DNA from 2 places in the Simplicispira sp. GW247-4R2A genome. Region 2 is predicted to be linked to the other one. Evidence: predicted binding sites of a transcription regulator. Region 2 holds the regulator's gene; the other holds the start of a gene.
The links. Region 2 encodes NrdR, which represses ribonucleotide reductase genes. Its sites were predicted from a motif close to CACNANATNTNGTG; they were not measured.
Positions count from the first base shown of each region.

Region 1: a site for NrdR is predicted at 4,476-4,489, ahead of AC07ZH_RS03610 (ribonucleoside-diphosphate reductase subunit alpha). Genes of this name have one in related genera too.

Region 1 is NZ_JBWKZM010000003.1:116,454-130,836, reverse strand. It holds gene AC07ZH_RS03635 (cytochrome C assembly family protein) at 1-283, shown strand, start outside; gene AC07ZH_RS03630 (PP0621 family protein) at 280-504, shown strand; gene AC07ZH_RS03625 (ATP-binding protein) at 494-2,221, shown strand; gene AC07ZH_RS03620 (sigma-54-dependent transcriptional regulator) at 2,232-3,698, shown strand; gene ampD (1,6-anhydro-N-acetylmuramyl-L-alanine amidase AmpD) at 3,688-4,266, shown strand; gene AC07ZH_RS03610 (ribonucleoside-diphosphate reductase subunit alpha) at 4,543-7,431, shown strand; gene AC07ZH_RS03605 (ribonucleotide-diphosphate reductase subunit beta) at 7,553-8,728, shown strand; gene AC07ZH_RS03600 (histone) at 8,925-9,524, shown strand; gene AC07ZH_RS03595 (carbohydrate kinase family protein) at 9,577-10,479, opposite strand; gene AC07ZH_RS03590 (DUF3426 domain-containing protein) at 10,507-12,099, opposite strand; gene prmA (50S ribosomal protein L11 methyltransferase) at 12,137-13,024, opposite strand; gene accC (acetyl-CoA carboxylase biotin carboxylase subunit) at 13,052-14,383, opposite strand, start outside.
Region 2 is NZ_JBWKZM010000018.1:44,453-58,835, forward strand. It holds gene AC07ZH_RS13095 (NAD(P)H-hydrate dehydratase) at 1-277, shown strand, start outside; gene rnr (ribonuclease R) at 359-2,656, opposite strand; tRNA gene AC07ZH_RS13105 (tRNA-Leu) at 2,691-2,775, shown strand; tRNA gene AC07ZH_RS13110 (tRNA-Leu) at 2,881-2,965, shown strand; gene AC07ZH_RS13115 (DUF349 domain-containing protein) at 3,017-5,731, opposite strand; gene AC07ZH_RS13120 (lytic transglycosylase domain-containing protein) at 6,256-7,104, shown strand; ZMP/ZTP riboswitch at 7,134-7,279, shown strand; gene glyA (serine hydroxymethyltransferase) at 7,311-8,558, shown strand; gene nrdR (transcriptional regulator NrdR) at 8,569-9,018, shown strand; gene aroC (chorismate synthase) at 9,120-10,217, opposite strand; gene AC07ZH_RS13140 (CBS domain-containing protein) at 10,267-10,740, opposite strand; gene AC07ZH_RS13145 (O-acetylhomoserine aminocarboxypropyltransferase) at 10,846-12,147, shown strand; gene AC07ZH_RS13150 (alpha/beta fold hydrolase) at 12,150-12,983, shown strand; gene AC07ZH_RS13155 (type IV pilus assembly protein FimV) at 13,138-14,383, opposite strand, start outside.

The DNA.
Region 1 (14,383 bases), on a different contig from region 2:
GTTCCGCTTCGTCACAGCCGGGTTCGTGCTGCTGAGCGCCACCCTGGTCGCTGGCGTTCTGTTCAGCGAGGCCCTCTACGGGCGCGCATGGCGCTGGGACCACAAGGCGGTGTTTTCGCTGCTGTCCTGGTTCACTTTTGCCGCCTTGCTGCTCGGGCGCAGGCGCTTTGGCTGGCGCGGGCGCAGTGCGGTCCGGGTGTTGTATGCGGGCGCAGTGCTGCTGCTGCTCGCCTACGTCGGTTCGCGCTTTGTACTGGAAGTCGTGTTCGGGCGCGTAGTATGAAATTTCTCGTTCTGCTGCTGGTGCTCGGCGTGGCCTACATGGTGTGGCGCGGCAAGCGCGTCGAGTCCAGAAAAGCACCCCGGCAATCGGCGCAACTTCCTGCTCCCCAAGAGATGCTGGCCTGTGCGCGCTGTGGCGTCCATGTGCCCCGCAGCGACGCCTGGCTCAGCGACGGGCGAAGCTACTGCTGTGCCGAGCACCAAAAGCAAGATGGCCACTGAGGGGTTCTTTGCCACCTCGCTGGCGCGGCAGCGGCTATTGCGCGGACAGGACCCCGCCTTTTTGCGTCTGTGGCAAGGCTTTCTGACTGGCCGCGTCGTCGTAGCCCTGGCGCTGCTGCTGCTGCAGCTCATGGGCCAGATGCTGAACCAGGCCGCAGAACCGTGGATCATCGGCGTCTGCGTGCTGTACTTGGCTGGCACCCTGGCCCTGCGCCTGTTCGCAGGCAGGGCGGCGCCCTCTCCGCAGGCTGGCGTGCAATGGCTGCCTTCGATCGGTGTGGATTTGGCTGTGGTGTCAGCGCTGCAACTCCTGCACACCGGCAGCATGAGCTTCACCCCGCTCTTTGGACTGCCCATCCTCATGGCCTCGGTGCTGGGCACGCTCACCCTCGCGCTGGGGACCACCGCAGCCGTCACGATCTTGCTGCTCGCCTGGGCCTGGTGGGGAGGTGACCACAACGGCGCAGAAATGGCGCAGCGCTCGCTACAAGCGGCGTTGACGGGCACGGGCTACTTTATCGTGGCCTTCCTGGTGCAGCAGCTCGCGCTGCGTCTGGTGCGCGAGCAGCACATTGCCCAAACCAGCCGAGCCACGGCCATGGTGCAGCAGCAGGTCAGCGCGCTTGTGATTCAGAACCTCAGCGAGGGCGTGCTGGTGCTGGGCGAGGACTTTGTGGTGCGCAATGCCAATCCGGCGGGAGTGCGGCTGCTCGGCGCCGAATCCACGCTGAGCGCGCCGTTCTCGCTGCTTGCGCGCCCGCCCTGGCAAGCCCTTGCCGCCCTGGCGCGGCGCAGTTTTCGCCAGAATGCCCCCAAAGTCGCCGAAGTCAATCTGATCAGCGAAGACCAGAGCCCTATTGGATTGCACGTGCGCACATGGCTGACAGCGCCCGACTCCGCGGCCCCGGACGCTTCCGAGCAGCGCCTGTGCGTCATGTTCCTGCACGATTTGCGCGAGCTCGAAGCACGCCTGCGGACCGAAAAGCTCGCCGCCATGGGCCGCATGTCGGCCGCCGTGGCGCACGAAATCCGCAACCCGCTGGCGGCGATCGTGCAGGCAAACGCCCTGCTGGACGAAGACCTGCACGACCCGACACACAAGCGTCTGGCGCAGATGATCGGCCAGAACGCCGACCGTCTGGCCCACATCGCCGAGGAAATTCTCGATATTGCCCGCGTGCAGCACCAGATCGACCACGCCGCTGCGGCCACGGTTGCGCTCGACGACAACGTGGCGCACATCTGGCGCGAGTGGCAGGCGCACGCCGCGCCGACACGCCAGGGAACGCTGGCACTGGGCGCGCCTGGCATGCACGTCGAATTCGATGCCGAACACCTGCGCCGCGTGCTGGTGAACCTGCTCGACAATGCCTTGCGCTACCGCTCCGGCGACAGCGAGTCGCTGCAATTGCAGACGCGCATGGATTCCCCGGGCCAGGCCAGCGTACAAGTGTGGAGCGATGGCGCGCCCTTGGACCAGTCGGTCGAGCGCCATCTGTTCGAGCCCTTCTTCTCCTCCGAGAGCCGCTCCAGCGGCCTGGGTCTCTACATCTGCCGCGGCCTGTGCGAGCGCCATGGCGCCAGCATCGGCTACCAGCGCGCGCACCGGCAGACACAGACCGGCGATCGCAGCGGGAATGCGTTTACCGTAAGGTTCCGTGGCACTGGCCTGGTGGCCTCGCCCGACGCCTCCCTGTTTGACACCATCGTGGTCTGACCCTCTGACTATGCATTCCCAGCCCGCCTCCATCCTCGTGGTCGATGACGAACCCGACCTGCGAACGCTCTACGAGCTGACGCTGCTGCGGGAGGGCTACCGTGTCGAAACAGCCGCCGATATTGCAGAGGCACGCCAGCTACTGGCGCAAAACCGGTACGAAGTGGTCATCACCGACATGCGCCTGCCCGACGGATTTGGCATGGAATTGCTGCACGATCTGCGCAAACAGCAACGCCCGGAGCGCTGTTTGGTCATGACAGCGTACGGCTCGGCTGAAAACGCCGTCGAAGCACTGCGCGCCGGTGCATTTGATTACCTCACCAAACCGGTGGATCTCAAGCAGTTTCGCGCCGTGGTGGCCTCGGCGATCCAGGGTACGGACAGCGTCTTGGCGCCCAAAACCGCGCAAACACGTACGGCGCCGGGCGGCCCCAACGGTCTCAGCGGCCCGACCTCCCTTGATCGCCTGGTAGGCCAATCCCAGACCATGCAGAACGTCAAGCAACGCATTGCCAAAGTGGCACGTGGCATGGCGCCTGTCCTGGTACGCGGTGAATCTGGCACGGGAAAAGAACTGGTTGCCAGAGCCTTGCACGAAAGCAGCCAACGGGCTGGTGGCCCGCTGATCGCCGTCAACTGCGGCGCCATTCCGGAAGCTTTGCTGGAAGCCGAATTTTTCGGTGCGCGCAAAGGCTCCTACACCGGCGCTACGCAGGATCGACAGGGGTACTTCCAGGCCGCGCAAGGCGGTACGCTCTTTCTCGACGAGATCGGTGACTTGCCGCTGGCCATGCAGTCCAAGCTGCTGCGCGCCATCCAGGAACGCAGTGTGCGGTCGCTGGGCGCAACGCAGGAGGAGCCGGTCGATGTGCGCATCGTCAGCGCCACCCACCGCGACCTCGCCGCCGACGTCCAGGCTGGGCGCTTTCGCCAGGATCTGTATTACCGGCTCAACGTCATCGAGGTGGTGATACCTCCGCTGCGCGAACGCCGCGAAGACCTGCCTGACCTGTGCCGCGCCCTGCTGGCGCGTATTGCCCACGAATCCGGCATCCCCGCGCCCAAACTTACCGATGCGACCGTTGCGGCCATCGCGGCCCACCCCCTCACCGGCAACGTGCGCGAACTGGAAAACCTGCTGCACCGCGCGGTAGCCCTGGGCGACGGCGATGAACTGCACGTGGACTGCGCAGTCTCGTCAGTCACCGAACCCCTACCGGCCGGCGCCACCCCCGGCGCGACGGAAATAGCACCTGCGGCAGCACGGGCGGATCAGGAACCGGTCCCCCGGGATCTGCAGGCCTGGCTGGATCAGCAGGAACGCTGCATTCTGGTGCGTGCGCTGCAAGAAAACCATTTCAACCGCACGGCGACGGCAGCTCGCCTGGGCATCAGTCTGCGCCAGATTCGCTACCGCATCGCGCGGCTCAATATCGCGGCACCTGGCGACCCGCAAGGCGACGATGAGCCCTGAGAACAGCGCCTTGTGGCAAGGTGGCTGGTACCAAGCTGCGCATGCGCTGGCATCACCACACTGCGATGCGCGTCCGGCGGGCGCCCAGGTGGATTTGCTGGTGGTGCATTCCATCAGCCTGCCGCCTGGGCAGTACGGCGGCGGCGATGTCGCGGCGCTCTTTCTCGGTACCCTCGACTGCACCGCCCATCCCTACTACGAACGCTTGCGCGGCCTGCGCGTTTCAGCGCATTTCTTTGTCCGCCGGGATGGCGAGTTGGTTCAGTTCGTGGACTGCGACCAGCGCGCATGGCATGCGGGGGCGTCCTGCTACCGGGGCCGCAGCCATTGCAACGACGACTCCATCGGCATTGAACTCGAAGGCCTGGAGGGCGAAGCCTTCGAGGCTGCGCAGTACGGCACGCTGGTGCAACTGAGCCACGCATTGGCGCAGCGCTACCCCATTGCCCACATCGCCGGGCATGAACATATCGCACCAGGGCGCAAGGCCGACCCAGGTGCGGCATTTGACTGGGTGCAATTTCAGAGCCGCCTGGGCCTGCCGAGCATTCAGTTTCCGCTGCGCTGAGCACGCCGCACGCGGGCCACATAGCCCGCGCCCAGGCCAACGCTCCAATCCAAACGCGGCCCGAGAGCCACAAACAGCTCGCAGACGGCTGCCAAGCTTGCTTCTTCCCCCGCGCTCCAAGCCACATGCGGGCTGGCACAAATGTCTGCATGGCATGCACCATTAAATTCTAAAAAACACTATAGGTAGCGTATTGCAAATACTTTTTGCACCACCTATAGTTATTCACCCACACCTACCGCCGCCCAGTCTTTTTCTTTTTTTGAATGGAACGCCATGCATTCCTCCCTCCAGCCCCCTGAATCTTTTCGCCGATCGGCAATTCCTGCGCAAGGTGCCAACCTATTGGCACCCACACCACCAGCGGATTACGCCCACCACCACCTGATTCGTCGCAACGGTGCCGTCGTACCGTTTGAGCCGCAAAAAATCGCGGTGGCATTGATGAAGGCATTTCTCGCCGTGCACGGCGCGCAAGGGGCTGCATCCGCCAGCATCCGCGAGACCGTGGATGGGCTCACCCAAACGGTGGTGCGTGCCCTGCTGCGCTCGCGTCCGAACGGCGGCACCTTTCACATTGAAGACGTGCAAGACCAGGTCGAGCTGGGGCTGATGCGCGGCGAACACCACGAAGTGGCACGCGCTTATGTGCTGTACCGGGAGCGTCGCGCGCAGGAGCGTTCGCACCAAGCAACTCCTGTGCACCATGCAGAGGCCGAAGTGCTGCATGTGCTCGACGATGGGGAGCGCACACCACTCGACTTGGCCAGGCTGCACGCACTGGTGGAGGCCAGTTGCGCTGGTCTAGGTGAGCATGTCGCAGCCGCCCCCATCGTCCAGGAGACGCTGCGCAACCTCTACGACGGCATTGCACTGGATGAAGTCTTCAAGGCCGTGATCCTGGCCGCGCGGACCCTGATTGAAAAGGACCCGGATTACAGCTATGTCACGGCCCGCTTGCTCATGCACACCATTGGCCGTGAAGTGTGGGGGCGCGACGTGGCCCCCGAAGCGTTGGACGCCGCCTACCGCGAGCACTTCCCCACCTTGCTGCGCCAAGGCGTGGAACAAGGCTTGCTGGACGAGCGCCTGCTGCAATTCGATCTGACACCACTGGCCAACGCATTGCGCCCCGAGCGCGACCGCCAGTTCGACTACCTGGGCCTGCAAACGCTGTACGACCGCTATTTTTTGCATGTGCACAAGCGCCGCATCGAAATGCCGCAGACCTTTTTCATGCGGGTCGCCATGGGGCTGGCTCTCAATGAAGTCGATCGCGAAGCCCGCGCCATCGAGTTCTACGAACTGCTGTCGGCCTTTGACTTCATGTCGAGCACGCCCACCTTGTTCAACAGTGGCACGCGCCGCTCGCAACTCTCGAGTTGCTACCTGACCACCGTGCCCGATGATCTCGATGGCATCTACGAATCGATCAAAGAAAACGCCTTGCTTTCCAAGTACGCCGGAGGGCTGGGCAACGACTGGACGCGGGTACGGGCCCTGGGTAGCCACATCAAGGGCACGAACGGAGAATCTCAGGGCGTCGTGCCGTTCCTCAAAGTCGTGAACGACACCGCGGTCGCAGTCAACCAGGGAGGCAAGCGCAAAGGAGCCGTGTGCGCCTACCTGGAAACCTGGCACCTGGATATTGAAGAATTCCTGGAACTGCGCAAAAACACCGGCGACGACCGGCGGCGCACGCACGACATGAACACCGCCAATTGGATTCCCGATCTGTTCATGCGCCGGGTCCTGGAAAAGGGACGCTGGACCCTGTTTTCGCCGTCTGACGTGCCCGATCTGCACGACTGCTTCGGCGCCGAGTTCGAGCGTGCATACCTGGCGTACGAGGAGCGTGCACAGCGTGGTGACATCACACCTTCACGCACCATCGAGGCGACCGATCTGTGGCGAAAAATGCTCACCATGCTGTTCGAGACCGGGCATCCCTGGATCACGTTCAAGGATGCCTGCAACCTGCGCTCACCCCAACAGCATGTCGGCGTCGTGCACTCGAGCAACCTGTGCACCGAGATCACACTCAACACCAGCGACTCCGAGACTGCCGTCTGCAATCTTGGGTCGATCAACCTGCTGAACCACCTGAGCCGCAGCGCCCAGGGTGCCTTGTCACTGGATCACGGCAAGCTGCAGCGAACGGTGGCGACCGCGATGCGCATGCTCGACAACGTCATCGACATCAATTTCTACGCGGTCAAGAAAGCGCGCGATTCGAATCTCCGGCACCGCCCGGTAGGCCTGGGCCTGATGGGTTTTCAGGACGCGCTGTATGCACTGCGCATTCCCTACGCGTCGGAAGAGGCGCTCGCATTTGCCGACCAGTCGGCAGAGGCTCTCTGCTATTACGCCTACGAGGCATCGAGCAACCTGGCCGTGGAGCGTGGTCGCTACAGCAGCTTCAAAGGCTCTTTGTGGGACCGCGGCATCCTGCCGCTCGATTCGCTCGAACTGCTTGCACAGGCGCGCGGCGGCCATGTCGAAGTCGATCGTTCATCACAACTCGATTGGGACACGCTGCGCGCCAAGATCAGGCGTGACGGCATGCGCAACGCCAATTGCGTGGCCATCGCGCCGACGGCAACCATCTCGAACATCGTCGGCGTGGACGCGTCTATCGAGCCATGCTTCGGCAATCTGTCGGTGAAATCGAACCTGTCGGGCGAGTTCACCATCATCAACCACGGGCTGGTGCGCGACCTCAAGCAGGCGGGTATCTGGGACGAAGTGATGCTGATGGATCTGAAGCACTTCAAGGGCTCACTACAGCCCATTGACAGGGTGCCCGCAGAGATCAAGGCGCTGTACGCGACCGCCTTCGAAATCGCACCCCGATGGCTGGTCGAGGCCGCCGCCAGGCGCCAGAAGTGGATCGACCAGGCACAGAGCCTGAACCTCTACATGGCGGGCGCCTCAGGCAAGACGCTGGACGAGACCTACAAGCTGGCCTGGGTGCGAGGACTCAAGACCACCTACTACCTGCGCACCCAGTCGGCCACGCATGTCGAAATGAGCACCGTGCCTTCACGCCACCACAACGCAGTCGAAAGCCAACTGCAGCAGCCAACGCATGCAGCCGCAGCCCTGCCAGTAAGCGATGTGCAGTTCTGCGCCATCGACAACCCCGACTGCGAAGCCTGCCAATAGAGACGTGCATCACGCACACGCTCGGCGGCTTGTGCAGTGAAGCAACAAAACCGCGTCGCGCCGCGCTTGCGCGCTTTTCATTTCGGAGCAGTGCTCTCATAATGCGAGCACTGGAAAAACCATGCTGACCTGGGACGAAGAAGTCACACCACTCTCGCCAATTTCTACTGATCGCGTCGTGCCCCAAGCAACGCTGGCGGCCCCGTCGCCGCTCGATGTTTCCAAACTTCAGCAGCCCCTGCCAAAACAAGCTGCAGTCGATACCTCAGCGCATCCTGCCCGTCGCGTGAGCGCAACCGACAAGCGCATCATCAATGGCAAGACGGACGTCAACCAGTTGGTGCCCTTCAAATACAAATGGGCGTGGGACAAATACCTCGCCAGTTGTGCCAACCACTGGATGCCGCAAGAAATCAACATGACGCGCGACATCGCGTTGTGGCGCGACCCCAATGGCCTTACCGAAGACGAGCGCCGCATCGTCAAACGCAACCTCGGGTTTTTTGTCACCGCCGATTCACTGGCGGCCAACAACATCGTGCTTGGGACCTACCGGCACATCACGGCCCCGGAATGCCGCCAGTTCCTGCTGCGCCAGGCGTTCGAAGAGGCCATTCACACGCACGCCTACCAATACATTGTGGAATCACTGGGGCTGGACGAGGGCGAGATTTTCAACGCCTACAACGAAGTCCCCTCGATTCGCGCCAAGGACGAATTCCTGATTCCGTTCATCGACGTGATCATGAATCCGTCGTTCAGCACCGGAACACCCGAGACCGACCAGGCGCTGCTCAAATCCCTGATTGTGTTCGCCTGCCTGATGGAGGGACTGTTCTTCTACGTCGGCTTCGCACAGATTCTTGCGCTGGGACGGCAGAACAAGATGACCGGTGCAGCCGAGCAGTACCAGTACATCCTGCGCGACGAGTCCATGCACTGCAACTTCGGCATCGACTTGGTCAACACCATCAAGCTTGAAAACCCGCATCTCTGGACCGCTGCCTTCAAGGAAGAAATCGCGGCGCTGTTCCACAAGGCGGTCGAACTCGAATACCGCTACGCCGAGGACACCATGCCGCGTGGCGTGCTTGGCATGAACGCTTCGATGTTCAAAGGGTACCTGCGGCACATCGGCAACCGCCGCGCCTCACAGATCGGTTTGGGTAAATTGTTCTCCCAGGAAGAAAACCCGTTTCCCTGGATGAGCGAAATGATCGATCTGAAGAAGGAGCGCAACTTCTTCGAAACCCGCGTCATTGAATACCAATCAGGGGGGGCACTCGCCTGGGACTAAGCCCGAGTTCGCCATCCTTCACTTCAATGAACACTTTACCTGCACTCCTCTGGCCCCAGGGCGCGATCGCGCAACCGTGGCTGCCGGAGCAGTGCACCCCCATTCAGGGTCTGGCGCGTCGCTTCGGACTCTTGAATCTCTCCGTGTCCCATGCAGGCGTGGAGTGCTCTTTGCTCATTGACCCTAGGAGAAGATGATGGCAACTGCGAAGAAGCCGGCCGCCAAGGCCGCAACCCCTGAGAAGAAGGCTGCGCCTGCCAAGACCGCAGCAGTAAAGAAGGCTGCTGCCCCGAAGGCTGTAGCGAAAAAGGCTGCGCCTGCCAAGAAGGCCGCAGCTCCTGCCAAGAAAGCCGCTCCGGCGAAGAAAGCTGCTGCACCGGCCAAGAAGGCTGCGCCCGCGAAGAAAGCCGCTCCCGCCAAGAAAGCTGCCACGCCCACGAAAAAGGCAGCTCCTGCCAAAAAAGCAGCACCCGCCAAGAAGGCTGTAGCGGCGAAGAAGGCTGCCCCAGCCAAGAAGGCCGTCGCAACGAAGAAGGCAGCGCCGGCAAAGAAGGCCGCTGCTCCAGCGAAGAAGGCTGTTCCTGCCAAGAAGGCCGCCCCGGTCAAGGCAGCTCCGGCCAAGAAGGCCGCACCGGTCAAGGCGGCGAGTGCCAAGAAGCCGGCCGCCAAGGCACCAGCAAAGCAGGCCGCATCGCCCGCTGCGAAGCCCGCAGCCAAGGGAAACGCCGAGCCGACACCAAAGACCCAGCTCAACCCCCAAGCTGCATGGCCCTTTCCCACAGGCTCTAAGCCCTGAGAAATCGTTTGATTTTTCCACCGGCGCTCTGCGCCGGTTTTTTTTACCCCGCTCAGGCGGGTGTGAAATCCAACTGGTAATTTTGCGGCCCGCGCGTAGCGATTTTTAGTGCGCCCATGCGGCTGCCAAGTGCCGCGCAGCGCACCAACGGCCAGCCTTGTTCCAAACCGAACAGCAAGGCCCCGCGCCAGGCATCTCCGCAACCCGTGGGGTCTACCACTTGCTGCGCTTTCACTGGTGGTACCAGCGTTTTCGTGCCAGCCACCCACACCTCGCAGCCGGCAGCGCCCAAAGTCACCACGAGCCCTTCGACACGCAAGGACAGTTCTGCGAAATCCAGGCCGGTACGTTCACACAGCATGCGCGCCTCATAATCGTTCACCGTCACCCAGGTGGCGAGATCCACGAAGTGCTTGAGCTCGTCGCCAGAGAACATCGGCAAGCCCTGGCCCGGGTCAAATACGAAGGGAACACCGGCAGCATGAAATTGGGCCGCATGCTCCAGCATGGCGTCGCGTCCGTCTGGGGCCACGATGCCCAGCGTGATGCCATGCGCTGGCGCGTTCTCAACACGGTTGCGATGCGCTTGCATCATCGCGCCGGGGTGAAACGCGGTGATCTGGTTGTTGTCCATGTCGGTCATGATCATGGCTTGCGCGGTGTAGGTGTCCTCCACCTGCCGAACAAAATCCGTGCCGATTCCCAGCTTTTCCAGCCGTTGCAAATACTCGCTGCCATCGCTTCCCAAAGTCGCCATGGGCAGCGCCTTGCCGCCAAGCAGATTCAGGCTATAGGCAATATTGCCAGCGCAGCCACCGAAATCCCGGCGCAGCGATGGCACCAGAAACGAGACGTTCAGTATGTGCAACTGCTCCGCCAGTATCTGGTCGGCAAACCGGCCTTCAAAAGTCATGATGGTGTCAAACGCCAAGGAACCGCAAATCAGGACTGCCATAAAAACTCAAGGTGCGAGGTCGAAACCTCAAGGATAAAAAGCCAGAACGCGGTAGCCCGCAACGCGCGCAGCGCCTTGGCCAAGGGTCATGGGCGCCATAGTGCTCCATTCCTGGCCTGGCCCAAGCGGGTTCGGGATCGCCAATTCAGCGGGCAGCAGGATGCGTCGCAGCACGGTTTGATCTTGTGCGTCGGTCAGCGTCAATTCAATGGCCGGCGCTTCCACAGGCAAGGCTGAGCGGTTTCGCAGTGTCAGCGAAAACTGGTACCGGTCACCCTGCGCACGGTTGAACGACGAGCCATCCACCAGCACTGCACCGATGTCGCGGTTCAGTCCCACGGAACATTCCAGATAGGCGCAAGCAGATTCGAGAAAACTGCGGCTCTGCGGCCAGGTTGCTGCCACGCGCGCGCGCTCGTGCAGCACCACCTGGCCAGCCAACCCTAGCAACAGCACGCTGGCCAACAAGGACAAGCCCGCGCGCACGCCCTTGCCAGACCAGAACGCCCGTCGGCGCGCGCTGCGCACGAAGGACAGGTCCTGATCCAGTTCGGTGGCCTCCTCCAGTGCATCGCTCTCCGCGATTTCGGCTTCACGCTGCACCGCAAGGGGCAGCTTCTGCGCCAAGGGAACAGCGGGCTGAAGCGGCAAGGCCTCCTCCATTGAAGCGGAAGAGCCCTCTTGCACCAAGGTCCAATCTGGCTCGCTTTCATCACTCGGAGCCTCATGGGGCCCAGCCAAAGCCGCTTCCTGCACCGCTGCAGCCATCACTTCAGGCGCCGGGTCTGTACCCGAATTCACCGCGCTGTCCAGCTCAGGCGTTTGCGCAAGTGTGGCAATGAAATGCGCCAAATCGGGTTCAGGTGTATCGCCACGGGGAGTATTCGCCTGAGCTTCAGCGTTTGGCTCCAGCTTCGGCATTTCGTCAAATAGCGCGGGCCAGTCGCTGTCGCCGGTGTCCACTTGCGCCGCTGGCAACTCATAGCCGCCCGGATGCAAAAATCCAAATCCTGATGCCGGCTGCGAGTCCGCATCCTCGGTGGCACGCGGCAACGGGCCATCCCCAGTGGCCCGCAATACGGCTTCGTCAGCGCCATCCTCCCCACGCCCGCCAAAAGGCGGCGGGAAAACGGACACAGGGGGTTGCGTTTGCCCGCGTGCGAACTGCTGCCCCGAGAGCTCCAGGGCATTGGGCGCAAGAAAATCAGGTTCGGGGGGGATCGGCGCCTTCAGAAACGAGGGCACATGGTCAGGGGCATCGGGCACCGCATCTTCCGCCAGCGAGTCCAGGGTGCCAGACCGTGTCTGCGCAAAACCGTCGTCGGCTTCGCCATCGTCCTCGTGCGAAATAGGTGGTGGGGGTGCAGAGCGCGCCGCAGCCGCGCTGCCCCAGGCTCGCGCAGTCGGTGCGGGGGGTGCCACGCGCGCCACGGGCCCGCGCAACTGGTCCAGCGGCATGTCGGGCAGCATCGCCTCGGGCGCTGCGGGCTGCAGCGACAGCGACGCATCGAATACCTGCTTGCAATTGCCACAGCGCACCCAGCCATCGGAAATGCGCAGTTGGTCCGCAACGACCTTGAAGCGTGTCTGGCAGGCGGGGCAGCGGGTGGTCTGGCTCATCGGCTGCCGATTGTAAAAAAGGCGCGTCGGATCCGCGTCAGCGTTGGGCCGTCATCAGCACCCACCCGTCTTCACTGTCGGCAACCGAAAGGGCCAGCCAGGGGGCATAGGCTTCTTGCAACTCGGCCACCTGGCGCTCAAGAATACCCGCCAGCACCAGATGCCCGCCTTGCGCCACATGCGCACAAAGCAACGGCGCCAGCACCCGCAGCGGTGTGGCCAGGATATTCGCCAGTACCGTGTCGTAGAGCCCCTGGGCCGCGTCTGGCAGTCCGCTGCGCAGCTGCACGCCATTGGCCTGCGCGTTGTACCGCGTGGATTCCACGGCAGCCGTGTCAATATCCACGGCGTCAATGTCAGTGGCACCAAACTTGGCCGCTCCGATCGCCAGAATCCCGGAGCCACAACCGTAGTCCAACACACGGCCAAGGGCTGGGGTATTTGCGTGCGCGGCGATCCAGCGCAGGCACATGCGCGTGGTGGGGTGCGTGCCGGTGCCGAATGCCAAGCCTGGGTCAAGGCGAATCACCTGCCGGGCCTGGGCCGGGGGTTCGTGCCATGTGGGAACAATCCAGAACTCGGGCGTCACCGCCACAGGGGTGAACTGCGATTGGGTCAGGCGCACCCAATCCTGCTCTGCCAGAGGCGCTTCGCCCAGCACCTGGCAGCCAGAGAAGAAATCCTGCGCTTGCAACAAGGCAAGCGCTTCCTGAGCCGCCTGCGCGCCGGAAAAGAGCGCAACGACACGGCTACGCTCCCAGGCATTGCGCGGTGCTGGCATGCCCGGCTCGCCAAACAAGGCTTGTTCGGCATCGGTATGGGCATCGGCATCTTCCACAGATACGGACAGCGCATCCAGGGCTTCCAGCGCATCGCTCAGCAATTCCACCTGCTCTTGCGGGCAGGCCAGGCTCAGTTCGTGCAAGCTCATGGGGTGTTTTGCAGGCTGGCGTCAGCGCTGGCGCTGCGACAGCCACTCTTCCAGGTAGTGAATATTGGTGCCACCGGTGACGAAGTTCGCGTCCACCATCAGCTCGCGGTGCAGCGGCACGTTGGTGTTGATCCCTTCGATCACCGTCTCCGACAGCGCCGTGCGCATGCGCGCCAGCGCCTGTTCGCGGGTGTCGCCGTGCACGATGAGCTTGCCGATCATCGAGTCGTAATTTGGCGGTACGTAGTAGTTGGTGTAGATGTGCGAATCCACCCGTACGCCCGGACCACCCGGTGCATGCCAGGTCGTGACGCGCCCCGGCGAAGGAATGAATTTGTACGGGTCTTCGGCGTTGATGCGGCACTCAATCGCATGGCCGCGAATTTGAATCTGGCGCTGCGTGAACGGCAACTTCTCGCCGGCCGCCACCATGATCTGCGTGCGCACGATATCCACACCGGTGATCCACTCGGTCACCGGGTGTTCGACCTGGACACGCGTATTCATCTCAATGAAGTAGAACTCGCCGTCTTCGTACAGAAACTCGAATGTTCCCGCCCCCCGGTAGCCGATCTTCTTGACAGCGGCCACACAGCGCTCGCCGATGCGTTCGATCAGCTTGCGCGGAATGCCAGGCGCGGGCGCCTCTTCGATCACCTTCTGGTGGCGCCGCTGCATGGAGCAGTCGCGCTCGCCCAGGTACACCGCATTGCGGTGTTTGTCGGCCAGAATCTGAATTTCGATGTGGCGCGGGTTCTGGAGGAATTTCTCCATGTACACCGCCGGATTGCCAAAGGCCGCCCCGGCCTCCGCCTTGGTCATCTGCACCGCATTGATCAGTGCCGCTTCGGTGTGCACCACCCGCATGCCGCGCCCACCACCGCCGCCCGCCGCCTTGATGATGACGGGGTAGCCCACGGTTTTGGCAATGCGGCGGATCTGCACCGGGTCCTCAGGCAGTTCACCTTCCGAGCCTGGAACACACGGCACACCTGCCTTGATCATGGCTTGCTTGGCCGACACCTTGTCGCCCATGGTGCGAATCGACTCAGGGCTGGGGCCGATGAACTGGAAACCGCTCTTTTCCACCCGCTCGGCAAAGTCCGCGTTCTCCGACAGGAAACCGTAGCCAGGGTGAATCGCTTCGGCGTCGGTCACTTCCGCTGCGGAAATGATAGCCGGCATGTTGAGGTAGCTCAGTGCAGAAGGCGCTGGACCGATGCACACCGCTTCTTCGGCGAGCTTGACGTACTTGGCGTCCCGGTCGGCCTCCGAATAGACGATGACGGCCTTGACGCCCAACTCGGAGCAGGCCCGTTGAATACGCAGGGCAATCTCTCCCCGGTTGGCAAC
Region 2 (14,383 bases):
CTTTGGCTGCGTTTGTGTGCTCAAGGGCTCGGGCAGCATCGTGGCGCCCCCCGGGGAAGCCCCCTCTTTCATCAACCCCACGGGAAACGCCCGATTGGCCACGGCGGGCACGGGCGATGTACTGGCCGGCATGGTGGGCGCGCGCCTTGCCGCTGGCGACGCCCCGCTCGCCGCGGCGCGCCATGCGGTGTTCGTGCATGGCCGCCTGGCCGACGGCTGGCCCAGCGGCACAAGCTTGGTCGCCAGCGCATTGGCCTGCGCGCCAAATTTTGATTAAAAATAGGCGCTAGCGCTTATCCCATATGCGCTAGCAGCTCCTAAAACTATAGCGAAACGCACGCAAACGGCGGTCTGCGCTTCAGCTCCGGCGTGACTTGCCCTTGCCGGTACGCGCCGGTGCCTGGGTCAGCAGCGCAGCCTGCTGCCGCGATTTGCCTGCCGACGCGGGCGCCGAAGATGCAACGCGCCCGGCCTTGCGGCTCATGGGTGGTGCATCGTCCGCATCGCTGCGGGAACGCGCCGGCTTATCGCTTTTTTTGCTGCCGTTTTTCCCGCCGCTTCGGTCGCCAGCGCCGCGCGGCGCCAGCGCCTCGCCTTCATGCACCAGGCGGAAATCGATGCGGCGGCCATCAAGATCGACCCGGCTGACCTGCACGCGTACGCGCGAGCCGATGGCGTAGCGGGTACCGCTGCGCTCGCCGCGCAGTTCCTGGCGCGCCTCGTCGAACTTGAAGTAATCGCCGCCCAGTTCGGTGATGTGCACCAGGCCTTCGACGTACATCGCGTCCAGCGTGACGAAGATGCCGAAGCTGGTGACGGACGACACCACGCCGCCGTATTCCTCGCCCAGGTGCTCGCGCATGTACTTGCACTTGAGCCAGGCCTCGACATCGCGGCTGGCCTCGTCGGCACGGCGTTCGTTGGCGCTGCAGTGCAGGCCCGCCGCTTCCCACGATTGCGTTTCCGCCAGCGCAGCGCCCGTTTCCTTCTTGCGCGGCACGGCGCCGGGCCGGGGGACGCGCGCTGCCAGGCGCTTGGCCAACTTGGCATGCGCTTCACCCGGCATCGGCAGCATGGGCAGGCGGTACTTTGTATTGCCCAGAATCGACTTGATGACGCGGTGCACCAGCAGGTCGGGGTAGCGGCGAATCGGGCTCGTGAAGTGCGTGTACGCCTCGAACGCCAGACCAAAGTGGCCGCTGTTGATGGGCGTGTAGATGGCCTGCTGCATGGAGCGCAGCAGCATGGTGTGGATTTGCTGGGCGTCCGGCCGGTCTTTGGTGGCTTCGGCAATCGCCTGGAACTCGGACGGTGCCGGGTTGTCGCTGATGGTCATGCCCACCGCCATGGCCTTCAGGTAGCTGCGCAGGATGTCCTGCTTCTCGGGCGTCGGGCCTTCGTGCACCCGGTACAGGCCGTGCTGTTTGCCCTGCGCGATGAAGTCGGCGCTGCAAACGTTGGCGGCCAGCATGGCTTCTTCGATCAGCTTGTGGGCGTCGTTGCGCGTGCGCGGAATGATTTTCTCGATGCGGCCATTGTCGTCGCAGACGATCTGTGTTTCGGTGGTTTCAAAGTCCACCGCGCCGCGCTCGCGCCGGGCAATCAGCAAGGCGCGGTACACGTCGTGCAAATTCAGCAGATCGGACACGCGCTCCTGCCGTTTTGCCGCCTCGGGACCGCGCGTGTTCGCCAAAATAGCGGCTACCTCGGTGTAGGTAAAGCGTGCATGGCTGAACATTACCGCCGGGTAGAACTGGTAGGCGTGCACCTCGCCCTTGGCGGTGATCAGCATGTCGCAGACCATGCACAGGCGCTCGACCTCTGGGTTCAGCGAGCACAGGCCGTTGGAAAGCTTCTCGGGCAGCATCGGGATGACGCGGCGCGGAAAGTAGACGCTGGTGGCGCGGTCGTAGGCATCGATGTCGATGGCGCTGCCGGTCTGCACGTAGTGGCTCACGTCGGCGATGGCAACCAGCAGGCGCCAGCCCTTGGCGCGGCCCACTTTCGCTGGTTCGCAGTACACAGCATCGTCAAAATCGCGCGCGTCTTCGCCGTCGATGGTGACGAGCGGGACATCGGTCAGGTCGATGCGGGCCTTCTTGTCCTGTGGGCGTACCTTGTCGGGCAAGGCGCCGGCCTCGGCCAGGCACCCCTCTGAAAATTCATGCGGCACGCCGTACTTGCGCACGGCGATCTCAATCTCCATGCCGGGGTCGTCGACCTCACCGAGCACCTCGGTGATGCGGCCCACGGGCTGGCCATAGAGCGCGGGTGGCTCGGTCAGTTGCACAACCACCACCTGGCCCGGCTGCGCATCGGCGAGCGCCCCCTTGGGGATAAGCACGTCTTGCCCGTAGCGCTTGTCCTCAGGCGCAACGATCCACACGCCGCTTTCTTGCAGCAGCCGCCCGATCAGCGGTTGCGCGGGCCGCTCAATGATTTCAACCACCCGGCCCTCGGGACGGCCGCGCCGGTCCTGGCGCACGATACAGACACGCACGCGGTCTTTGTGCAACACCGCGCGCATCTCGTTCGGGGGAAGAAAAATGTCAGACAGACCGTCGTCGCGCAGGACAAAACCGTGGCCATCGCGGTGCCCTTGAACCGTGCCTTCAAATTCGTCGGAAGGCTGGTTTGCGGGCAATTTTTCACTCATTTTTTTGCTATACAATCTCGTTCTTTCCTGAAATGCCCAGGTGGCGGAATTGGTAGACGCACTAGTTTCAGGTACTAGCGAGTAACATCGTGGAGGTTCGAGTCCTCTCCTGGGCACCAAGTTTAACGAGAAGCCGCTGCGTAAGCGGCTTTTTTGTTGTTATTCGCTTGATCAGCGCATGAATCTTGGGTTCATTGCTATAAAATTCAGACATTCGAGTTCAAGCCCAGATGGCGGAATTGGTAGACGCACTAGTTTCAGGTACTAGCGAGTAACATCGTGGAGGTTCGAGTCCTCTTCTGGGCACCAAGCAAAAAGCCGCTGCAATCCTTGCAGCGGCTTTTTTATTGGGCATCGAGATTAAGCGCGCATCAGCGCCTTCAACGCGTTTTGCAGTCGGCGAGCGGCGCCCGCCTCGCTCGGCGTTGCCAGCAGCTGCGCCACATCCTGCGTCCAGGTCTCAGCCGGCGCTGCTTCATTGCGGCGCGTAAGCAGCTGCAATTGCATCATCCGGCGGGCCGATAGCTGATCGGCGGGCGTCGGCACTTCGGCGGCGATTTCAAGCCTGAGCAGCAGATCTGCTGCGGGCGCCTTGGGCTTGGGCTGCGGTGCTTGCGATAGCGCCTGCACCCAAAGGTTGCGCGCAGCTGCGTTCACGGCGCGGCCAAATTCCTGCGTGGATGGGATCTGCGAGGCATCGCGCGACTCCCAGGCCGCCAGCAAATGCGCCAGAGCTTCGCCGTGCGCCTGGGCGGCGAGCTTGCGCAGCGCCGCCTGCGCGTGCTCCAGTGCCTCGCGCTGTGCCCGGAAAGCGGCATCGCCCAATCGCGGCCCACGGTCAACAAACTCTGCACGCTCACCAAAGCGCCCCGATGGACGACCCATGCCCGGCGCACCATCGCGCGCCCCCCGGGCATCGCGGCGTTCGCCCGGCCTGGCGCCTCGGCCTGGTGCTGCCGGCACATCCTTCTTCATACCCGGCCGGTCGTCGCCGCGTACGGCCACGACCGGGCGTGGCACGGCCCGTGGTGCTGGCGCAGCAGCTTCTTCACCTTGCGCGCCGGCGTTGAGCTCTGCGGCGGCATCCATCGGAGAAGACGCTGGAGAAGCGTCTTGCGCCTGTCCTTCTGCGCTGCCAGCACCACTGCCTGAGGCCTTGGTCGGTGCCTCAGGAGGCTGCGCGATAGCCTGTTCGGCGGCATGGGCCGCCTGACCACGCAAAGCAGCCTCCAAAGCAGCCACGGCAGCGCGAATCGCCTGGACGTCACCGCCAGCGTTGGCGGCTTCCAGAGCCTTGGAGGCTTCGAGCACGGCTTTGTCGTGTGCGCTCGTCTGCTCTGCGCCGCGCTCGCGCTCGGCCGTCTTGCGATTGAAGGCCTCGTCAATGGGCTTGCGGAATGCGTCCCAAAGCTTTTGCTCCTGGCGTCGCTCCATCGGCACGGCTTGTGCCTCGGCTTGCCAGCGTTGCTGCAGAGCCTTGACGGCGTCGATGCGCAGCATGGGCGCGGCACCCAGCACTGCCGCCTCCTCAATCATGGCCTGGCGTCGACCCAAGCTGGCTGCTTGCGCGGCTTCAAACGGCGCAGCCGCCGCGTCCATGGCCCGCTTCCACTGGGGCAGCAGTTCGGCCAGCAGCTTCTCGCCCACATGCCCGCCCTCACGCCAGCGGGCGCCAAATTGCTGCAGTCCGCGCAAAACAGACTTCCAATCGGTATTGGTGGCGTTCTGCTCGCCCCAGGCCTGGAGTTCGGCAATCAGGGCCAAGCGCTGCGCCTTGTGCTCGGCTGCGTCAGCGCGCACTTTCTCCAGCCAAGCTTCCACCACCTTGTGTGCTTCGTTGCACGCCTCGTCGAATTTCTTCCATAGGCCATGGTTGGGCGCACCACCCTGATCGGCCTGCTTCCATTGCTCGCGCAACTGGCGCAGGCTCTCTTGCATCTTGCGCCCGCCCAGGGCCTGGCCATCCGGGCGATTGAGCAAGCCATGCGCCTTGGCAATGAGGTCTTCGCGGACCTGGTCAGAGCTCCAGCGCTGCCAGCCTTCGAGCTCGCCCGCCGCCACCAAACCCGCGTGCACGCGCTGCTCCAGCGCTGTGTCGATATGCCGGCCATGCTGCTTGAGCACGGTTCGCAGTGCCGCGGCAGCGCCAGAACTGGCTTTGCCGTGGCCCTGCGCCGTTTCCTGCTCCAGCTTGGCGAGCGCCTCAGACACCTTGGCCACTGATTGGGCGACGATCGCCGGGTCTGTTCTGGGCTTCGCAGGACGCGGAGCGCTCGCTTCGACCGCAGCCGGAACCTCGCCACGCGCGGCGCGCAATTCGTCGGCCCACAGCGGGACCGCCGGCAGCGGTGCCTGCGCATCTGCCGCCGCAGCCGCAGCCTGGGCGATGGCGGCCTGGAACGCATCCCAGACAACGAGCAGTTGCGCACGCGACGTATCAAGGAGCGGAGGAAAGCGCGCCTCCACGCTTGGCCAGCTGGCGTCGCTCGCCAAGGCCTGCGCCTGGTCCTGCCAGTTCTGTACGTCAGCCTGCAGCGCCTCACGCACCGCGTGGGCATCCTGCCAGGATTTGGTCGACAGCACTTCAATGCGCTGGGCAAGCAGCACCGCGGCCTCGCGCTGCACCTGCACGCGGTGCTGGAGGTCTTCAATCACCTTGATGCGCTCGGTCAAAGCCGTCTTAAGCTCGGCCAGCGGTTCGCGTGAGAGCGGCGCACCGGCCTTGGCGGCGTCGCGCTGCCAGGCCATGGCGTCGGCGATATTGAGTTTGGAGGCCGCCAGCAGCGCAGTGGCCTTTTCTGCCCATTCGGCAGCAATCAACTCCTGGCTTTTGGCTCGGCGAATTTCATCCAGACGCTCGCGCACCGCACGCGCAGCGCCTTTGTCGCGGCCACTCAGCTCCTTGAAGACTTCCTGGAGCTGCGCCGGCTCGGGCTGTGAGACCAGCCACTCACGAATGCGGGCAGCGCGCTCACCAGAGGTTGCAGCAGAAAAGGCTCCACCAGTCAGCCCGTCCAGGGGATGCACGGGCGCTGCCGGTGCCGGCGTGGGGGTGAGATCAGGGGCGTCGGACATCTTGTTGCGCAAAGAAAAAGGAAACATGAGCAGGTTGAGGCGATGGCGTACAAGAGCTCGCCAATCAAACAAAGAAATAAGAACAGAGGGCACGTCATTGCGTGCATGGGCCTATTTTCACCGCGTTTTGGTTCGACTCCCCAATTTCCTGGTTTTCACACCAGCGCCCGCTGCCTGCACTTGCCTCGCAGAGGCCACCAGGCGGAGCGATGCAAGCACCGTGAAGCCTTCAAGGGTCTTGTCGGCACAGGCCAAATCAGCGGTTTCATACAGCTATTTAATAACAAACAAAGCTAATAAACTACAATGTTAGTGTTGACCTGGCATTTGATGCCCTCCTAGAATCCGCGATCTTGGCACCAACGCTAAGTACAAACCCCAGTTCCGCTGCCGATCTCGGCTAAGTCAAAACGGTCCAGTGCTACACGCCAGGCACGAATTTGATGGCGTACCAATCAGGTGAACATCGCGAACGCGAGACCTTGTGTCTGTGCGAACCGCGACAGTACCGCCGAAAGGAAGCTATGACAGCGACAGGAAAGTTGGCCGCGGCCTTGCGTGTGATGGCAAACACCTTGACCAACGTCTTTTTGAAAACGACCCACAACAGCTTTGCGCTGCTCGGACTCGCCGTGGCCTGCTTGGCCATCATGCTGGCAGCACGCCCCGATTTGCGTGCCCAAGGCGAAGTGCAACTGCGCAGTTGGCTTGAAGCGCGCCAGAGCGTGGCACCAGAAGCGGACGACGCACTAGATATAGAGGAGCCGAGCGAACGGGTGCTGGCAACAGATCCGCAAGGCCTGCCCAAGGAGCAGGCACGCGTGGCCTATTGGCTCAGCAAGAAATACAACGTGGCGCCTGAGCCACTGAGCTTGCTGGTCAGCGAGGCCTATGAAATTGGCAGCAAGACCAAGCTCGATCCGACGCTCATTCTGGCCATCATGGCCATTGAGTCGAGCTTCAATCCCTTTGCCCAGAGCCCGGTCGGCGCGCAAGGCCTGATGCAAGTGATGACCCGCGTGCACACCGACAAGTATGAGAGCGCGGGCGGGCATCTCGCAGCCTTTGACCCGGTCACCAATTTGCGGGTCGGCGTACAGGTGCTGCAAGAATGCATCCGCCGCGCCGGCTCCCTCGAAGGCGGCTTGCGTTACTACGTGGGCGCCGCCAATATTGAAAGCGATGGCGGCTATGCCGCCAAGGTGATGGCCGAGCACTTCCGCTTGCGCCAGGTAGCCGCCGGGCGCAGCACGCGCACCGCACCTTCCGCCGCCGGCACCTTGACCACCAAGGCCGTGACGCCTGCTGCGCCGGCCCCTGCCATCCCGGCTGCGGCCAGCGCCGACAAAGTCGCCCTGCTCTCCGCACTTTGAGCAAGTCGGCCCAGGGTCTCAGGTAAACTCGCGGGGTACGCGACTGGCGATAGGCGCGGCCCCAAGGGCCGTCGCTGACGTGGAAACCAGCAAGGCGCTGTCCTTGTGAACCACCGGGAAGCGTGCCGCACGGGCCCCCGTCCGCTGCGTTCCGCCGTTCGCCTGGGCAGCCCTTGATTCAAGGGACACAAGTTCACAGGACTGCCATGTACCAACGCAATATTCTCGTAGAGCAAACCGACCCTGAGCTGTTCGCTGCCATTCAGGCCGAAAACCGGCGCCAGGAAGAGCACATCGAACTGATCGCGAGCGAGAACTACGCCTCGCCCGCTGTCATGTGGGCCCAGGGCACGCAGCTGACCAACAAATACGCCGAGGGCTATCCCGGCAAGCGCTATTACGGTGGCTGCGAGTACGTCGACATCGCCGAGCAGCTGGCCATTGCCCGCATCAAAGAGATTTTTGGTGCCGAAGCGGCCAACGTGCAGCCCCACTGCGGCGCGTCGGCCAACGAAGCGGTGTTTCTTGCCTTCTTGAAGCCGGGCGACACCATCATGGGCATGAGCCTGGCCGAAGGCGGGCATTTGACGCACGGCATGGCACTCAACATGTCGGGCAAGTGGTTCAACGTGGTGTCCTACGGGCTCGACGCCAACGAGGTCATCGACTACGACGCCATGGAACGCAAGGCGCACGAGACCAAGCCCAAGCTCATCATCGCGGGTGCTTCGGCGTACAGCCTGCACATCGACTTCGCGCGCTTCGCCAAGGTGGCCAAAGACGTCGGCGCCATTTTCATGGTGGACATGGCGCACTACGCCGGCCTGATTGCCGCTGGTGTCTATCCCAACCCCGTGCCGCACGCGGATATCGTCACCAGCACCACCCACAAAAGCCTGCGCGGTCCGCGCGGCGGCGTCATTCTGATGAAGGCGCAGCATGAGAAGGCGATCAACAGCGCCATCTTCCCCGGCCTGCAGGGCGGCCCGCTGATGCACGTGATTGCGGCCAAGGCGGTAGCCTTCAAGGAAGCGCTGCAACCCGAATTCAAGCAGTACCAGGAGCAGGTGCTCGTCAACGCACGCATCATGGCCGAAACCTTGACGCAGCGCGGGCTGCGCATCGTCAGCGGTGGCACGCAGAGCCACTTGATGCTGGTCGACCTGCGTGCCAAGGGCATTACCGGAAAGGATGCCGAAGCAGTATTGGGATCGGCCCACATGACGATCAACAAGAACGCCATCCCGAACGATCCGGAAAAGCCCATGGTGACCAGCGGCATCCGCCTGGGCACGCCTGCCATGACCACGCGCGGTTTCAAGGACGAGGAAGCCCGCCTGACCGCCAACCTGATTGCCGACGTGCTCGACAAGCCGCGCGATGAGGCCCATGTGGCTGCCGTGCGTGCCAAGGTGAACGCGCTGACGGCCCAGTTCCCCGTCTACCGCGGGTAAAGCGGCGATCATGAAGTGCCCCTTCTGCGGCCATCTCGACACCCAGGTGGCCGAGACGCGGGTCGCGGAAGACGGCGACTTCATCCGCCGCCGGCGCCGCTGCCTGGCCTGTGGCAAGCGCTTCACGACCTACGAGAAGCCTGAAGTCAGCTTTCCTGTCGTCGTCAAGAAAGACGGGCGACGCACTGAGTACGCCCATGCCAAGCTGCTCGGCTCGTTTGCCATTGCGCTGCGCAAGCGCCCGGTAAGCACGACGCAGGTGGACGCGGCCATAGAACGCATCGAGGAACAGCTCCTCAGCCTGGGGCAGCGCGAGATCGCGTCCAGCCGCATTGGCGAACTGGTCATGCGCGAACTCAAGAAGCTCGATCAGGTGGCCTACATCCGCTACGCCAGCGTGTACCGCAGCTTCGAGGACATCGACGAGTTCAAGCACCTGGTGGACGAGGTGCGGCGCTGAGCCAGCGCTTGCCCCGCGCTCAAGAGCGCGAAAATTTTAAGGTTTTTTGGCCTCTAGCGCTTATCCAGTAAGCGCCAGAAGCTATTCTTTCTATAGCGAATTCAAGGGGCTTCGGCTGCAATCGGCGCCACGCTTTGGTGCACGTCGCCGCACTGCGCGCGGTGGCGCAGGGCATGGTCCATCAGCACCAGCGCCAGCAGTGCCTCGGCAATGGGCGCCGCCCGTATGCCCACACAGGGGTCGTGGCGGCCGCGGGTGCTGACCTGGACCGACTGCCCGGCTGTGTCAATCGACTCGCGCGGACTGAGGATGGAACTGGTTGGCTTGATAGCGATCTGCACCTCGATGTCCTGCCCCGTGCTGATGCCGCCCAATACCCCGCCCGCATGGTTGCTGCGAAAGCCCTCGGGTGAGAGCGAATCGCCATGCACGGTGCCCCGCTGCGCGGCGCTGGCAAAACCGGCGCCGATTTCCACGCCCTTGACGGCATTCAATCCCATCATGGCCCAGGCAATGTCGGCATCGAGCTTGTCGTAAATCGGTTCGCCCAGCCCAATGGGAACGCCGGTGGCCTGCACGCGGATGCGCGCACCGCAGGAGTCGCCCGCCTTGCGCAGCGCGTCCATATAGGCCTCCAAACGCTGCACGTCGGCCACCGGTGCAAAAAACGGGTTCTGCGCCACGTGCTCCCAGGACTCAAAGCCAATGTCGAGCTCGCCCAGTTGGCTCATGCAGGCGCGCACCTGGGTGCCGAACTGCGCAGCCAGCCACTTTCGCGCCACGGCGCCGGCCGCCACGGTGGGCGCCGTCAGCCGTGCTGAGGAACGCCCGCCACCGCGCGGGTCGCGTACGCCGTACTTGTGCCAATAGGTGTAGTCGGCATGTCCGGGGCGAAAGCGCTGGGCGATATCGCCATAATCCTTGCTGCGCTGGTCGGTGTTGCGAATCAACAGGGCAATCGGCGTGCCGGTGGTCAGGCCTTCGTAGACCCCCGAGAGGATTTCCACCGCATCGGGCTCGGCGCGCTGTGTGACGTGGCGACTGGTGCCGGGGCGGCGCCGGTCCAGGTCGGCCTGGATGTCGGCCTCGCACAAAGGCATGCCAGGCGGGCAGCCGTCGATCACGCAGCCAATGGCCGGGCCGTGGGATTCACCAAAGTTGGTGACTGCGAAAAGGGTGCCGAATGTGTTGCCGCTCATGGGCCGCCATTATCAGGGCAGCGACACGGGCGAGCACCGCACAAGTGGCTTACTTCCCGGCGGCGGCACCGGGCGTATCGCTGTCCTCGCCCTCGGGCCAATCGCGGATATAGGCCTTGAGCATTTTGTTTTCGAAATTCTGGCTGTCCACCACGGCCTTGGCAACGTCGTAGAAGCTGATGACTCCCATCAGCATGCGGTTGTCCATGACCGGCATGTAGCGCGCGTGGCGTTCGAGCATCATGCGGCGCACTTCGTCCATATCGGTCGCATTGGTACAGGTCAGCGGGTGGTCGTCCATGGCCGTACGCACCAGCATCGTGCCCACTGCGCCGCCATTGCGCACCAGCGCCTGGATGACTTCGCGGAAGGTGAGCATGCCCACCAAGTCGCCATGCTCCATGACCACCAGCGAACCGATGTCCCGCTCCGACATCACGCGCACGGCGTCCGCAAGTGGTTCGGCAGGGTGGGCGGTGTAGAGCGTATTGCCCTTCACACGCAAGATGTCGCTGACTTTCATGGGGGTTCCTCGCTGTGTGCAGCAAGCTCTGTGTTGCTGCGCGGCCTCATAAATATAGCCCACAATGCCGCACACGCCCATCCACGATTGCATTGGAGACCCTTCATGCCCGGTTACGCCGACCCTGGCTTCGACACCCTGGCCCTGCACGCAGGCGCCATACCCGACCCTGCCACCGGCGCACGCGCTGTTCCCATTCACCTCACCACGTCTTTCGTTTTTGACTCCAGCGACCACGCGGCTTCGCTGTTCAACATGGAACGCGGCGGCCACGTGTACTCGCGCATCAGCAATCCCACCACGGCCGTACTGGAGCAGCGCATGGCGGCCCTGGAAGGCGGCGTGGGGGCTCTGGCCACCGCCAGCGGGCAAGCAGCCCTGCATCTGGCCATTGCCACTTTGATGGGCGCGGGCTCGCACATCGTTGCCAGCAGCGCGCTGTATGGCGGCTCCCAGAATCTTTTGCATTACACCTTGCGCCGCTTCGGGATCGAAACGAGCTTTGTACCGGCCGGCGATGTGGACGCCTGGCGCGCCGCCATCCGCCCCAATACGCGCCTGCTGTTTGGCGAGACCGTGGGCAATCCAGGCCTCGACGTGCTCGACATTCCGACCGTGAGCGCCATCGCCCACGAGGCTGGCGTCCCATTGCTGGTTGACTCCACGTTCACAACCCCCTGGCTGATGAAGCCTTTTGAACACGGGGCCGACATCGTGTACCACTCCGCCACCAAGTTCCTCAGCGGGCACGGCACGGTGATAGGCGGCGTGCTGGTCGATGGCGGCAGTTTCGATTGGGAAGGCTCTGGCCGCTACCCCGAGCTGACCGAGCCTTACGACGGCTTTCACGGCATGGTGTTCGCCGAGGAAAGCACAGTCGGTCCGTTTTTGTTGCGCGCGCGCCGCGAGGGCTTGCGCGACTTCGGCGCCTGCATCAGCCCACACACCGCCTGGCTGATTTTGCAAGGCATCGAAACCCTACCGCTGCGCATGCAGCAGCACATGCGCAACACGGAGCGCGTGGTGGAGTTCCTGGCAAGCCACCCTTTTGTGGCGCGTGTCGGCCACCCGATGCTGCCCTCGCACCCTAGCCACCAATTGGCGCAGCGGCTGCTGCCGCGGGGCGCCGGCTCCGTCTTCAGCTTCGACCTCAAGGGCTCACGCGAGCAAGGGAAGAAGTTCATTGAAGCATTGAAAATTTTCAGCCACCTGGCCAACGTAGGCGACTGCCGCAGCCTGGTCATTCACCCCGCCAGTACTACGCACTTCCGCCTCAGCGACGAAGCACTGAACGCTGCTGGCATCACCCAAGGAACGATTCGCCTGTCCATCGGCCTGGAAGACGTGGACGATTTGATAGACGACCTCAAGCGCGCCCTGAAGGCCGCAGAAAAAGCGGGAGCCTGAGCATGCGCTTGCCAGTCAACGGACACGACACCTATTGCTACACCGGCGGGCGCAGCTTCGACCCGACTCGACCCACCGCCGTCTTGATCCACGGCGTGCTCAACGACCACAGCGTCTGGGCCATGCAGAGCCGCTGGCTGGCCAACCATGGCTGGAACGTGCTGGCAGTCGATTTGCCCGGCCATTGCCGCAGCGCCGGCGCGGCCCCCCAAAGCGTGGAGGAAGCGGCGGATTTCATCATCGCCTTGCTCGACGCCCTGGGGGTGGAGCGTGCCGCCTTGGTCGGGCACAGCTGGGGCTCGCTGATTGCGCTAGAGGCGGCGAGCCGCATGAAAGCGCGCGCCACGCATCTCGCCCTGGTGGGAACGGCGTGGCCCATGAAAGTGTCGCCTGCCCTACTGGACGCGGCCCTGAATGCCCCAGAGACAGCGCTGCGCATGGTCAACGTGTACTCCCGCAGCACCTTGTGCGCGCCACCCTCGGCACTCGGGCCTGGAACCTGGGTCTTTGGCGCCCAGATGGCGCTGGGCCGGCGGGTGTTGGCCAGCAATCCCGAGGTGAATGTCTTTCACCGAGGGTTCATGGCATGCGACCAGTATGCCGGGGGCGAGGCTGCCATGGCGCGCATTGAATGCCCCGTGCTGTTCGTGCTCGGCGCGCAGGACCAGATGACGACACCCAAGGCAGCACAGACCTTGGTGGCTGCCGCAAGGCAGGCAGGCAAAGCGGTAACCGTGCGCATGCTGCCCGTGGGGCACAACGAAATGACCGAAGCGCCGGAGGAAACGCTGGCGGCGCTGCGCGATTTTCTGGTGGATCGCCACGATAGGAATTAAGAAGAAAACAGGCCCTAGCGCTTATCAAACATAGCGTTTTAGCTATATAAATAAGAGCGTTTTCGCACACCCAGCGCACGCACTGTGGGCAGATAAAAACAGGTGCCCTCGCTACCGGTGGTCTTGCACCCATGCCCAAAGGGGCCGACGACCATTAGCGCGGCTTGCGTATGTCGGGGTCGACCCGCGCCTCGAAGCGGTCGCTGTTGCTGCCAAACCCGACCGGTTGATCGGGCGCTGGCGGTGCTGTGGTGGGAACGGGGGGCAATTCGTCCTGCGTCAGAAAGGGCAGAGGCGCACTGCTCTCGGCTTGCTCGGACAGAGCGTCCAGGTGCGCCACGTCGCTCAGGTCGAGATCAAGCGCCGTGCTGCCGGCCGCCGCTGCCGGATCGGCCGGACGGTCCCCAGGGGTCTCGAAGGCCCAATCGTGCTCAAACTCCATCAGATTGCTGGCGGGAGCGGCGGTGGGCTCAATCAACTCTGCCTGAGGCGTTTCCCAATCCGTGGGCTCCAGCGGCGTCGTACGCGTGCGCGAACTCGAAATGCCGCGCGTGGCGGCAGGCGTTGTGCGCGCCACCGCGTGCAGCAACAAAAGGTCGTCGTAAGCAGGCAAATCGAAGCGCTGCTGCTCGCTCGCTTGGCCTCGAAAGAGCAATTCCTGCAGCAAGGGCACTACGGACGGATCGCACCACAAGGCCTCGATCCGCGCCAGCACCTCGGGGTAGGCAAACAGCGTCTTTCCCTGGCGAGAGAATGCGGCAAATTCGGGCACCTGCGCGTTGAAATAGCGGTGAAACTGCGTACGCAGCGCATTGAACTGCTCAATCCGGCTCAGTGACCGGTACAGGCGCAACAATTCAAGGTATGCCAGGGGCGAGGACGTCTGATTGGCCTCAATGTGTTTTTTCATCACATCAATGGCTTGGTCGTGCTCTCCAACGGAAACGAAAAACTCTGCCTGCTGCTGCAGATCGAACAAATCTTCCGGGTTCACCACCGCAGCGACGGGTGCAGGCGCATCGGACGTGGCAGGCGTCACGGGCTCGACCTGCTCCACCGACCCGGTCTCCTGCAAATGTCCGAACTCAATGGGCAGCATGCCCGATGGCAAAAGCTCTGGCTCAGTGGGCCGCACGCGCAGTGAGTGCTCAGCATGCACAGGTGCCCGCACGGACGCCATCTGAGCCGCAGTGCTGGCAGCACTTGCCGAAGCGGCCTCCGTATTTTGCACAACCGCCTGCGCCCAGGAGCGCTCGCCGCCAGGCGCCGGCCGGCGAAGCCGCGTCCACATCCATAGCAGCGCCCCCGCAAGCAAGAGCAGCAACGCGCTGAGGACATAGACGACCTGTGCAGAGAAACGCTCAGCCACCCGTTGTTGCAATGCCTGTTGAACCTGTAGC